One region of the Alcanivorax sp. UBA3183 genome, then DNA from elsewhere that is predicted to be linked to it. Evidence: predicted binding sites of a transcription regulator. Region 1 holds the regulator's gene; each other region holds the start of a gene.
The links. The regulator sigma-54, encoded in region 1, starts transcription at its own class of promoters, with help from an activator protein. The targets are predictions, from matches to a motif close to TGGCACNNNNNTTGCTNT.

Region 1 (3,206 bases):
TGATCAAGCTGCTCCGCCAGTGTCGGGAGCATGCCCACCGGCAGATTGTCGACGCAGTAGTAGTTCTGGTCTTCCATGGCTTGCAGGGCGGTGGTTTTCCCCGAGCCGGATCGGCCGCTGATGATGGTGAGTTTCATGGTTGCACCGCTTGCATGCTATTTGCCGCACGTTGACACGCAAAATTGATAGACGAGGGGATATCCCGGGTGATGCCTGAAAGCGTGTTGCGTTCCTTCATGATGCCAGTCGCAGCTCCGCTTCGGATTCCACGGCGGTGTGATAAAGGTGATGATCGTTCTTGCTCAATCGCAGTTCGTCACGGTAATCGTCGTCGTTGAACAGGGAAGCCAGGTGGCTGAGGGTTTTCAGGTGCTGTTCAGGGTTTTCCTGGGGAACCAGCAGCACAAAAACCAGATCTACCGGACGACCGTCAACGGCGTCGAAATCGATGGGGGTAGACAGTTTCAGCAGCAGCCCGATGGGTTGCTGGCAGTGACCAAGACGGCAGTGAGGAATGGCGATGCCTTCACCGATGCCCGTGGAGCCCAGCTTTTCCCGGGCTACCAAGGCATCGAAGACCTCCTGTTCGTTGAGGCTGTCGCAGCCGGCCGCGGCCAGCTGCGCAACCTGGTCCAGCAGCTGTTTCTTGCTGCTGGCCTGCACCTCGCTATGGGTGCGTGCTTCGGTGAGTAGTTCGCGAACTCGCATAATTGTCGCTTTGGGTTCAGTGGCCGCCGTGCTTGTGGCTGACAGCCTTTTCCTTGTGTTTGAGGATCTGGCGGTCGAGCTTGTCCGTCAGCTTGTCGATGGCAGCGTACATGTCCACTGCTTCAGCGGTGGCGAAGACGTCGGCCCCGGAAATATGGATGGTGGATTCTGCCTTGTGGGTTTTGGGTTCCGGAGAAAGAATCACCTGGACACTGGTAATCTGGTCGAAATGCCGTTCAAGACGGGAGAATTTGTCTCCTACGTAGGCTCGCAAAGCATCGGTAATTTCCAGGTGATGACCGCTGATATTAATTTGCATGGCTGACTCCTTTACCTGCTCGTTGGGCCGTCCCGGCGCCTACACCAAACGCTTGCGGGCGCTGGATGACGGTATTCTCATCGCCTCACGATACTTGGCGACTGTCCGGCGCGCCACGTTGATCCCCTGCTCGTTCAACAAGCTAGCCAGCTTGTTGTCGCTAAGCGGCTTGCGGGGATTCTCGGCAGCGACCAGCTTCTTAATAATGGCACGAATAGCGGTGGAGGAACACTCACCGCCGCCGTCTGTTCCCACGTGGCTGGAGAAGAAATACTTGAGCTCAAAGACGCCGCGGGGTGTCATCATGTATTTCTGGTTGGTGACCCGACTGATGGTCGATTCGTGCATCTCGACGGCATCAGCAATCTCGGCCAGAACCAGCGGTTTCATTGCCTCCTCGCCATAGTCAAAGAAGTCTTGTTGAACTTCAACGATGCGGGTGGCCACCTTCAGCAGGGTGTCGTGGCGGCTTTGGAGGCTCTTGATGAACCACTTGGCCTCCTGCACGCAGTTGCGCAGGTACTGACCATCCTCGCCACCGGCCTTGCGGGCCATGGAGGCGTACTGCTGCTGCAGGTTGACCTTGGGCAGCACTTCCTCATTCAGGCTGACCTGCCAGCGTCCCTGGTGCTGGCGCACAATCACGTCCGGCACCGCGTAATCCACCTGGCTTTCACCGATCTGTTCGCCGGGTGCCGGGTCCAGGGTGCGCAGCAGCGAGAGCGCGTCGAGCAGGTTTTCTTCGCTGATCTGCAGTACCCGGCGCAGGGCGGCGTAGTCGTGCTTTTCCAGCAGCGCGAGATGCCCCAGCAGGGCCAGGGCATAGTCCAGAAAGGGAGTGTCTGTGGGGAGTTGGCGCAACTGCACCCGCAGGCAGTCGGCCAGATCCAGGCTGGCGACCCCTACCGGATCGAATTGCTGCAGGCGGTGCTGAACTGCCAGTACTTCATCGGCTTCCAGTTCGTCGCCTTCGGTGAGCAGGTCATCCTGGGCGTTCATCATCGCTACGATCTCGTCCACGGTGACGGTCAGGTAGCCGCGATCGTCCAGGGACTCGATGATGGTCATGGCGATAATGCGGTCTACATCGCTCATGGGGGTCAGATTCAGTTGCCAGAGCAGGTGGTCCTGAAGATTGCCGGCAATGCTATGGCGTTGTTGCCAGTCGTCGGCATCGTCGGGGAGGGCGCTGGAGGCACTGCTGGTCTGGCCGGAATAGACATCGTCCCATTCCGTTTCGATGCCGGGTTCGTCGTCCACGAACTCTTCCAGAGCGTCGTCACGCTCGGTATCCAGCTCCTGTTCGTCCTGACGTTCTTCGTCAGCGTCAGGCAGGGATTCGTCACCGAAATCATCAGCCAGCTCCAGCAACGGATTGCTTTCCACTGCCTGCTGAATCTCCTGACGCAAGTCCAGCGTGGATAGCTGCAAGAGGCGAATGGCCTGCTGCAGCTGCGGTGTCATGGTCAGCTGCTGGCCGATTTGTAGTTGTAGGCTTGGCTTCATACTGCTCAGGCTGATGTCATCCCCAAAACACGAGAATAACAGCCTATGCATAAGGCAAGCAATATTTGTGCCAATGATGGTTGTGTGCTAGAGAGCAAAGTTGACAGTTGATAGTGGACAGTTGACAGCGTCGCGGGGAATCCTGTCTTTATCTGCAATGTCTGAGGCTGCGTTTAAAGTTCGGGCGCGGCCCTCAAAGGGCTTCAGAACCAAGTGCCTTTATCGCGTAGCTGTCAACTGTCCACTATCAACTGTCAATTTGTTTACAGCCTGAAATCGGCCCCCAGGTACACATCCCGCACCTGCTGGTTACCGAGAATGGTGTCGGCGTCGCCGGAGGCGATAATGTGCCCGGCGCTGACAATATAGGCGGTGTCACAGATATCCAGGGTTTCGCGCACGTTGTGATCGGTGATCAGCACGCCGATGCCGCGCTCTTTCAGGTGGCGGATGATGCCCTTGATGTCGTTCACGGAAATCGGGTCCACGCCGGCGAAGGGTTCATCCAGCAGGATGAAATCCGGGTCGGTGGCCAGACCGCGGGCGATTTCTGCCCGACGTCGTTCACCGCCGGACAGGCTCATGCCCAGGGAATCACGGATATGGGTGATATGGAATTCCTTGAGCAGGCTCTCCATGCGCTCGTGGCGATCCGCCTTGCTGAGCTCCTTGC
Region 2 (3,206 bases), on a different contig from region 1:
AATACCGCCAGCCAGTGTGGCTACACCCCGCAGTTCAAGGATCTGGAGGCGCTATACCAGACCTACCGGGAGCAGGGCCTGCTTGTGGTGGGCTTCCCCTCTGACGACTTCCGCCAGGAGTTGAACAGCGAGTCCGATACCGCGGAAGTCTGTTATGTGAACTACGGCGTCACCTTCCCCATGGCCGCCACCAGTTCGGTCAAGGGCGACAACGCCAACTCGGTATTCCGGGCCCTTGGTGCCGCCACCCAGGCGCCGGGCTGGAACTTCAACAAGTATCTGGTAGCGGCGGACGGCTCCCTTATTCGCCATTTCCCGGCAACGGCGGAGCCACGCGGTGGTGAGCTGGAAGCGGCCATCCGCGATGCATTGACCCGGTGACCTGGGCAACGAGGTAGATGCCTCCGGCAGAGGCTGATATTGTGAACGGTCACCCATTATTACCCGGCGGTGAGTCCTGTGAAGGTTCGCAGCAGCAAAGAACAGCAACGCCATCAGCTTGAGCGCGATATGGAGCGCTATCTGTCCAAGGGCGGAGAGATCAAGGAGATCCCCCGTGGCGTCAGTGGTACCGATCCCGTGCACGGGAAAGGGCACCAGACTGTGCTGTTCAACGGCCCCCGCCAGCCCCAGCGCACCGATCTGAGCCAGGTGGCTGCCACCATCGACGCGCGCAAGCACAAACCCCGCCGCCAACGACTCACCCACCGCCCCACCCGCAAGCTGATTTATGATGATTTCGGCGAACCGTTACGCTGGGTGTGGCACGACTGAAGAAGGATCTGCAATGAAACGGCTTCTGCTGTTGGTATCCCTGTTTATGATGAGTCAGACCGCGTTCAGCGACATCATTGAAACCCGGGTCACCCTGCCCGACGATCTGGGCACCGGGGTCATGTACCTGAATGACAAACAGAAAAAACCCGGGCCCGGGGTAATCGTGATCCACGAATGGTGGGGCCTGAACGATTACGCCCGCGATCGCGCCCGCATGCTGGCCCGGGCCGGTTATACCGCCCTGGCGGTAGACATGTATGGCACCGGCAAGGTGGCCACTCATCCGAAGGATGCGGAATCCTTCATGAAATCCGCCATGGCCGAGCCAGAAAAGATGAACGCCCGCTTCGAAGCCGCCCGCAAGATGATGCTGAAACAGCAGCAGGTAGAAGCAGGCCGTCTGTTCGCCATCGGCTACTGCTTTGGCGGTGGCGTGGTACTGAACCAGGCCCGCATGGGCACCGAGCTGGCCGGCGTGGCCAGCTTCCATGGCACCCTGGGCACCGACACTCCAGCCCAACCGGGTGACATCAAGGCGCGTATTCTCGCCGCCACCGGCCAGGCCGACCCGATGATTCCCGCCGAACAAGTCACTGGCTTCGTGAAGGAAATGACCGAGGCCGGCGCTGACTTCCAGCTGCTCAGTTTCCCGGGCGTCAAGCACAGCTTCACCAATCCGAAGGCGGATGCGGTGGCAGAACGCTTCGACATGCCGGTGGGCTATGATGCCCATGCGGACCAGGTGAGCTGGAAAGCGCTGGTGGATTTCATCGAACATCAATCCCACGCGGAATAACCGCACCAGTTAGGGGCATTGCACAACGCAATGCCCCGTCACTGCCCATCTTTCTGCCCGATTCGTTTTCCCCCTGCGCCAACCCCCTGATTTTCCTCAGCCTCGCCACTTGGCATCCCCTTTGCTTTATCTCAGAAAGAGGAATCGAATGGCCACGTTGCCATTAAGCACTCAATACAATTTGAACCAATAGACCGCTAGGGTTCCGGTCGCCTGCACCGACAGACAGCGTGCAGCCGATGCCTGGTCCGAGAGCAGTCGACCTTCTTGCAGTCGTTTCGCAGCACATGCGGCTGAAGGTTACACGGCGGGACAAAAGCCCGGGAGGACACGATGACCGCGTTGTCATTGGATTCCTCATCGTCCGTAGCCAAGGAGGTCCGAGATGACCCTTTCCGTACGTAAGACCGCTGCCGTTGCAGCACTTGTCCTGTCCACATCCCTGATGCCGGTCACCGCACTGGCCAAAGATTCCTTCAGCATTTGCTGGTCCATCTATGTGGGCTGGATGCCGTGGGATTACGGTGCCCAACAGAAGATCGTCGACAAGTGGGCCGACAAGTACGACATCGAGATTGATGTAGTACAGATCAACGACTACGTGGAATCCATCAACCAGTACACCGCCGGTGCCTATGACGGCTGCGCCATGACCAACATGGATGCGCTGACCATTCCCGCTGCTGGCGGCGTGGATTCCACCGCCCTGATCGTGGGTGACTTCTCCAACGGTAACGACGGCGTGGTGCTCAAGGGCACCGACAAGCTTGCCGACATCAAGGGCCAGCAGGTCAACCTGGTGGAACTGTCGGTATCCCACTACCTGCTGGCGCGGGCGCTGGAAACCGTGGGGCTGACTGAGCGTGACCTGACCGTGGTGAATACCTCGGATGCGGATCTGGTTTCCGCCTTCACCACCAAAGGCGTCACCGCCGTGGCCACCTGGAACCCGCTGTTCAGCGAAATCACTGCCATGCCGGACAGCCACAAGGTGTTCGACTCCGCGCAGATTCCTGGTGAAATCATCGACCTGATGGTGGTCAACACCGACACCCTGGAAGCCAACCCGGATTTCGGCAAGGCGCTGACCGGTGCCTGGTACGAGATCATGGCCACCATGTCCGCCGATGATGAGGCCGGCAAGGCCGCCCGTACCTTCATGGCCAATGCCTCCGGTACCGACCTGGCCGGCTATGAAGCCCAGCTGGATTCCACCCGCATGTTCTACCAGCCCGCTGAGGCCGTGGCCTTCGTCAACAGCCCGGCACTGAAAGACACCATGCAGAAGGTGGCGGAGTTTTCCTTCCAGCACGGTCTGCTGGGTGAAGGCGCCCCGGACGCCGGCTTTGTGGGTATCGAAACCCCGGCGGGCATCTATGGCAGCGACAGTAATGTAACGCTGCGCTTTATCCCGGATTACATGGCCATGGCAGCCGAAGGAAAGCTGTAACAACGCAAGCACGTCGCACGCTGGCACGTACCACGCCAGCGTGCGGTGTCCGCCCTGTTGCGAATTCAATCACCGGGAATTGCCATGAAAAAACTGATCAACCGTCAACCGGGACGTGTCGGTGCCTGGGCACTGGGCCTGCTGCCCTTCGTGCTGCTGCTGATTGTCTATATGGTGGCCTCC
Region 3 (3,206 bases), on a different contig from region 1:
GCCCAAATTTTGAGCTGTCCTTCCACAGTAACGCAGGTTTTTTTGATGACAGAGGCAACCCAACCCATCAAGCGTCGCGCCATTGCACTGGTGTCCGGCGGACTGGACTCCATGCTGGCCGTGAAAGTCATGCAGGAACAGGGCATCGAGGTGGAAGGCGTGAATTTCTACACTGGCTTCTGCGTGGAGGGGCATACTCATGCCATCCGCAAGAAAGACAAGGACAAGGAAAAGCGCAATAACGCCCTGTGGGTTGCCGAGCAGTTGGGTATCAAGATGCACATCATCGATATCTCCGAGGAGTATAAGGATGTGGTGCTCAATCCCAGGCACGGTTACGGGGCGCACCTGAATCCTTGTCTGGATTGCAAGATCTTCATGGTCAATCAGGCCACTCTGATGATTAACAAGGCCCGGGAACTGGCTGGGGATCGCGGGTTTGATTTTATTGTGACCGGTGAAGTGATCGGCCAGCGTCCGAAAAGCCAGCGCAAGGCAACCATGCCGATTATCAGCGCGGAATCCGGCGCGGACGAGCGTCTGCTGCGGCCGCTATGCGCGAAGAACTTGCCAGCTACCCTGCCCGAACGTGAGGGCTGGGTAGACCGGGAATCCCTGCACGATTTTTCCGGCCGCAGCCGTAAGCCGCAAATGGCCCTGGCCAAGAAGTTCGGGCTGGATGACTTTGCCCAGCCTGCCGGTGGTTGCTGCTTTCTTACCGACGAATCCTATTCCAACAAGTTGGCGGATCTGTGGAAGGCCCGCAACGAGCGTCGCTACGAGCTTGATGACATCATGCTGTTAAAGGTGGGGCGTCATATACGTCCGCAGCCCCATTTAAAGCTGATCATCAGCCGGGAGGAAGGCGAGAACCGTTTCCTGGAGGGGTATCGCTACCAGTTTACCAGCATTACCACAGTGAGCTGCCCGGGGCCTTTGGCCTTGGTGGATGGCAATTTCCAGAATGATGAGGAAATGCAGCAGGCGGCGGCGATCGTGGCCCGTTATTCCAAGGGGCGTTCGTCGGATGAGGTTACCCTGGAAGTGCGCAGCCCGGATGGTGTGGCGCGCCAGGTCACTGTAGAGCCATTTCACCCGGATGCAGTGCCGTTGGCCTGGAATGTGGGGTAAAGGCAGCTATGAGCTGTTGGCTGCGAGGAAAACAAAAAAGTGCTGCTGGGGTTGTGCTTCGTTTGGGGCGCGGCACCCTCTTTAGAAGCTAGAAGCTAGAAGCTAGAAGCTAGAAGCTAGAAGCTAGAAGCTAGAACCCAGGGACCCCTGATGACCGAAGCTGTTCATGAACTGGATGTGCGCCGCATGTTGTGCCCCATGCCGGTGATCAAGACGCAGAATAAGGTGCGCACTCTGGCCACCGGCGATTGCCTGCGTGTGGTATGCACGGACCCCGGAGCGCTAAGCGATATCCCTGCCTGGTGCCGTATCAACGGGCATCAGGTGCTGGAAACCGGCGAGGCGGGCAACGAGGTGTTTGTGGTCCTGCGGGTCGGCGAAGACAATGGTGCACTATTTTAGTGCAATAAAATGGTGCGGCGCACCACAATAATGCACTATGAGGTGCTATCTTTCCCCTGATTCTGTATTTTAGCGTCAAATGCGCTAAAAAAGGGCTGGCATGGAACTTGCCTCCCTATTGGCAAAGCAGGCCTGGTGGCCGAGAATACCGGCTCTCTGTTCTGCCCTGATGCGGGGCGGGGCCATGAGCCAGAGACAAACCCGCTGTTCCTTAGGAGGACGCACGACAATGTCTGAAAAGACCCTCAAGCTGATTAAAGAAAATGATGTGAAATGGGTGGACCTGCGCTTCACCGATAGCCGTGGTAAGGAGCAGCACGTAACCCTCCCCGTGGGCGAAATCGACGAAGATTTCTTCCAGGATGGCAAAATGTTCGATGGCTCTTCCATCGCTGGCTGGAAAGGCATCAACGAGTCCGACATGGTGATGATGCCGGACGACGAGTCTGCCGTACTGGACCCGTTCACTGATGTGGCGACCGTCAACCTGCGCTGCGACATCCTCGAGCCGTCCACCATGCAGGGTTATGAGCGTGATCCGCGTTCCGTTGCCCGTCGTGCCGAGGAATACCTGAAGTCTACCGGTATTGCTGACACCGCACTGTTCGGTCCGGAGCCGGAATTCTTCGTATTTGATTCCGTGCAGTGGAAATCCGACATGCAGGGTTCCATGTACAATATTCACTCCGAAGAAGCAGCGTGGGTATCCCACGAAGACTTCGAAGGTGGCAACATCGGTCACCGTCCGGGCGTGAAAGGCGGCTACTTCCCGGTTCCGCCGGTAGATAGCCTGCACGACCTGCGTGGCGCCATGTGTTCCGCCATGGAGCAGATGGGTCTGCAGATCGAAGTGCATCACCACGAAGTGGGTACTGCGGGCCAGTGTGAAATCGGCGTTGGCGCCAACACCCTGACTGCCAAGGCTGACGAAGTACAGATTCTCAAGTACTGCGTACACAACGTGGCTCACGCCTACGGCAAAACAGCCACCTTCATGCCCAAGCCGCTGATCGGTGATAACGGTTCCGGTATGCACGTTCACGTGTCCCTGGGTAAAGATGGCAAAAACCTGTTCGCGGGTGACGGCTATGCAGGCCTGTCCGACGAAGCGCTGTACTTCATCGGCGGCATCATCAAGCACGCCCGTGCCCTGAACGCGTTCACCAATGCGTCCACCAACGCCTACAAGCGTCTGGTGCCCGGCTTCGAAGCCCCGGTAATGCTGGCCTACTCTGCCCGTAACCGTTCTGCTTCCATCCGGATTCCGTTTGTGAACAGCGCCAAGGCGCGTCGTATCGAAGCGCGTTTCCCTGATCCGTCTGCGAACCCGTACCTGTGTTTCGCGTCTCTGCTGATGGCTGGCCTGGACGGCATCAAGAACAAGATGCACCCTGGCGATGCCATGGATAAGGATCTGTACGATCTGCCGGCAGAAGAAGCCAAGGACATCCCGACCGTGGCGCATACCCTGACCATGGCGCTGGATTGCCTGGAAGCCGATATGGACTTCCTGACCGAAGGCGACGTGTTCTCCAAGGATATGCTGGAAGGCTACATCGCCCTGAAGCGTGGTGAGGTTGAACGTCTCAACATGACCCCGCACCCGGTCGAGTTCGATATGTACTACTCCTGCTGATTTCCCCTGGGAAAGCTCGCAGAAAGAAGGCCCCCGC
Region 4 (3,206 bases), on a different contig from region 1:
CTGCAGGACTCCCTGATGGATATCCATGCCCAGCTGGGCACCACGGTGATCATGATTACCCACGATGTGGACGAGGCGGTGTTGCTGTCCGATCGCATTGTGATGATGACCAATGGGCCGTCCGCCACCATCGGCGAGATTCTTGACGTCAATGTGCCGCGTCCACGGGACCGTCTGGCTCTGGCCGACGATCCCACCTTCGTCCGTTGTCGTCAGCAGGTGCTGCAATTCCTGTACGAGAAACAGCGCAAGGTGGAGCCGCTGCCCAAGCGTGCTGACGCTGAGACTGGCGCGGCTCGAAAACGGGCCTGATAACCGTTTATGACTGATTTGATTCGCCTGCTTTTTTCGCACACGGAAAAGCGGGCAGGGGGAAGGTGTGTCTGATTTCAGCACATCACTGTTTTTAATTTTGGGACGTTACATCGAGGAAAAGACCATGAAATATTCTGCCATTGCTGCCGGCGTCATCCTGTCCACGCTCGGTTTTTCGGGGACGGCTCACGCCGAAGACGATGCCTTTATCACTGCGTTGAAAGAAGGCAAGCCGCTGCTGAACCTGCGCCTGCGCCATGAGGAAGTGGATAGCGACGGTGCCGCGGAAGATGCCCAGGCACTCACCCTGCGCACCCGACTGGGCTACCAGAGCGGCACGCTGCACGGCTTTGATGTGTTGGGGGAGTTTGAAGACACCCGCATTGTCGGCAACGTGGATAACTTTGCGCCGCACATGGCCGGTTACCCGGTGATTGCTGATCCGGAAGTGACCGAGCTGAACCGCGCTGCAGTCCGTTATACCGGTAGCGACGCCCTCGATGGCCTGGTGGCCACCTATGGTCGTCAGCGCATCATTTACGACAATGCCCGCTTCGTCGGTAACGTAGGCTGGCGCCAAGATGAGCAGACTTTCGATGGCGCCAAGCTGGATTACGGCACCGGTGATTTTTCTTTCTCCACGGCCTATCTCACCCAGGTAAACGGCTTCACGCCAAAGTTCGATGCCAATGTCTCCAATTACCTGTTCAACGCCAGCTGGGCCGGGGCGCCGGGGGGATCACTCACCGCCTATGGCTACCTGCTGGAAACCGATAACGTGCCCGATTCCGATAACGACACCTATGGCCTGCGGTATGCCGGTGCCTTCGATCTGGATGCCGTAAAGCTGCTTCTCACCCTGGAAGGCGCCCAGCAAGAGGTGGAAGCCGGCGATACCGAGTACTACTTCGCCGAAGTGGGCGCAGAAATGGCCGGGGTCACCGTCAAGGTGGCGCAGGAAGTGCTGGGCTCTGATGACGGCAAGATTGCTTTCCAGACCCCGCTGGCCACCAAGCATGCCTTCAATGGCTGGGCGGACCAGTTCCTGGTAACCCCGGCGGATGGCCTGAAAGACAGCTTTGTCAGCGTCGGCACCAAGCTGGCCGGCTTCAAACTGGCGGCGGTGTATCACGACTTTCAGGCCGAAGAGGGCAGCAGTGACTACGGCACGGAAACCAACCTGCTGGTGGCCCGGCCCATCGGCAAGCACTACGTGGTGGGCCTGAAATACGCCGACTACAGCGCTGATGATTTCGGCGCCGACACACAAAAACTGTGGGCCTGGGCAGAACTGAAACTCTGAGCAAAACAGCGCCGTTTTGGCGCCGCGGAGTGCACCGCTATGGTGCGCTCCGCGAGGTCTGTTGTGGTGAATAAGGAATCGCAAAGAAAAACAGTGAGTTAATAACCCCATGACTGGCACAACCGTTGCAAACCAATCAAGTAACACTCAATCCCTGGATGCTACCGACACTATGGCCCTGAAAATCATGCTGGTGGATGACCAGCCACCGCGCGCTGCGATTCTGGAGCGTGCCCTGATCGACGAAGGGCACGAGATCCTCTGTCGTCTGACCAGTGCTGCCGGGCTGGCGGAGAAGGTGCATTCCAGTAACCCGGATGTGGTGATCGTGGACATGGACGCGCCGGACCGGGACACCCTGGAAAGCATGGCACTGGTGCAGCGGGATATGCCGCGGCCCATGGTCATGTTCTGCAACCAGGACGACGAGGATCTGATCGTGGCGGCCCTGCGTGCTGGCGTCAGTGCCTATGTGGCCGGGGAAACGGATCTGGCCCGGGTGCGTGGTGTGATGCGCGTGGCCACCGCCCGTTTCCGGGAATACCAGGCCTTGCGCGAAGAGCTGGAACAGACGCGAGAGGCATTGGCTGAACGCAAGATCATCGAACGGGCCAAGGGGTTGCTGATGCAACGCCGTCGCCTGAATGAGCAGGATGCCTACAGCACCCTGCGGCGGCAGGCCATGAATACCGGCCAGCCATTAATCCAGGTGGCCAGGTCAGTGCTGGATTATGCCGAGATGCTGAAAGCGCAGGGGTGAAAAAACCCAGGCGCCTGACGCCAGAACAGGAGCGAGCATGAGAAGAGTGAGCCCATTGAGAAAATCGCGCAGCCTGATCGAGGCACCCAGCAAAAAAGTGTGGCGCGCCACACCGGCTGACGGTGTGCAGGTGGTCAAGCGTCAGGTATCCAGCGTTCGCCGTCAGCTTGCGGAGCAAGCCCCATGAAAATTCGTATCGGCTATATGCCGCTGACCGACAGCCTGCCGCTGGTGGTGGCTCAGGAAGCGGGCTACTTCGCCGCCGAAGGGCTGGATGTGGAGCTGCAACCGGAGTGGAGCTGGGCCAGCCTGCGTGATCGTTTGCTGGTGGGGCAGCTGGATGCGGCGCCCATGCTGGCGCCCATGATGATGGCCACCTCGCTGGGGCTGGGATGCATCAAGAAACCCCTGGCTACGGCGTTCTCCATGGGGCTGAACGGCAACGGTATTACCGTGTCGCCCATGTTGTTCCAGGGGTTGTGTGCCTTGTCTGAAGGGCCCACGCCCAACGATATGGCCAGTGCCATGAACAAGCTGGTGGCGGCCCGTGCCAGCAGTGGCGAGGCGCCGTTGGTACTGGCGGTGGTGTTTCCGTTTTCCTGCCATGCCTACCAATTGCGTCACTGGCTGAGTGTGGCCGGGCTGGACCCGGATCACGACGTGAAGCTGGTGGTATTGCCGCCGTCGCAGATGGTGGATCACCTGCGCATGGGGCATATCGATGGTTTCTGTGTGGGCGAACCCTGGAACAGTCTGGCGGCGCTCACTGGTGCCGGACACTGCATTCTTTCCGGTTACCAGATCTGGGAAAACGCCCCGGAAAAAGTG

Region 2: a site for sigma-54 is predicted at 1,684-1,701, ahead of B3Q33_RS14595 (putative urea ABC transporter substrate-binding protein). Genes of this name have one in related genera too.
Region 3: a site for sigma-54 is predicted at 1,630-1,647, ahead of glnA (glutamate--ammonia ligase). Genes of this name have one in related genera too.
Region 4: a site for sigma-54 is predicted at 1,733-1,750, ahead of B3Q33_RS02435 (ANTAR domain-containing response regulator). Genes of this name have one in related genera too.

Annotation. Positions count from the first base shown of each region.
Region 1 covers NZ_DEXN01000017.1:100,883-104,088, reverse strand. Annotated here, with positions in the region: gene rapZ (RNase adapter RapZ) at 1-137, opposite strand, end outside; gene ptsN (PTS IIA-like nitrogen regulatory protein PtsN) at 235-708, opposite strand; gene hpf (ribosome hibernation-promoting factor, HPF/YfiA family) at 725-1,027, opposite strand; gene B3Q33_RS07910 (RNA polymerase factor sigma-54) at 1,067-2,533, opposite strand; gene lptB (LPS export ABC transporter ATP-binding protein) at 2,797-3,206, opposite strand, start outside.
Region 2 covers NZ_DEXN01000047.1:14,578-17,783, forward strand. Annotated here, with positions in the region: gene B3Q33_RS14580 (glutathione peroxidase) at 1-381, shown strand, start outside; gene B3Q33_RS14585 (hypothetical protein) at 460-774, shown strand; gene B3Q33_RS14590 (dienelactone hydrolase family protein) at 788-1,573, shown strand; guanidine-I (ykkC/yxkD leader) riboswitch at 1,760-1,902, shown strand; gene B3Q33_RS14595 (putative urea ABC transporter substrate-binding protein) at 1,959-3,023, shown strand; gene B3Q33_RS14600 (ABC transporter permease) at 3,108-3,206, shown strand, end outside.
Region 3 covers NZ_DEXN01000012.1:55,088-58,293, forward strand. Annotated here, with positions in the region: gene B3Q33_RS04935 (tRNA (5-methylaminomethyl-2-thiouridylate)-methyltransferase) at 46-1,131, shown strand; gene B3Q33_RS04940 (sulfurtransferase TusA family protein) at 1,282-1,533, shown strand; gene glnA (glutamate--ammonia ligase) at 1,763-3,169, shown strand.
Region 4 covers NZ_DEXN01000006.1:224,094-227,299, forward strand. Annotated here, with positions in the region: gene B3Q33_RS02425 (ABC transporter ATP-binding protein) at 1-312, shown strand, start outside; gene B3Q33_RS02430 (alginate export family protein) at 440-1,618, shown strand; gene B3Q33_RS02435 (ANTAR domain-containing response regulator) at 1,791-2,378, shown strand; gene B3Q33_RS02440 (hypothetical protein) at 2,416-2,565, shown strand; gene B3Q33_RS02445 (CmpA/NrtA family ABC transporter substrate-binding protein) at 2,562-3,206, shown strand, end outside.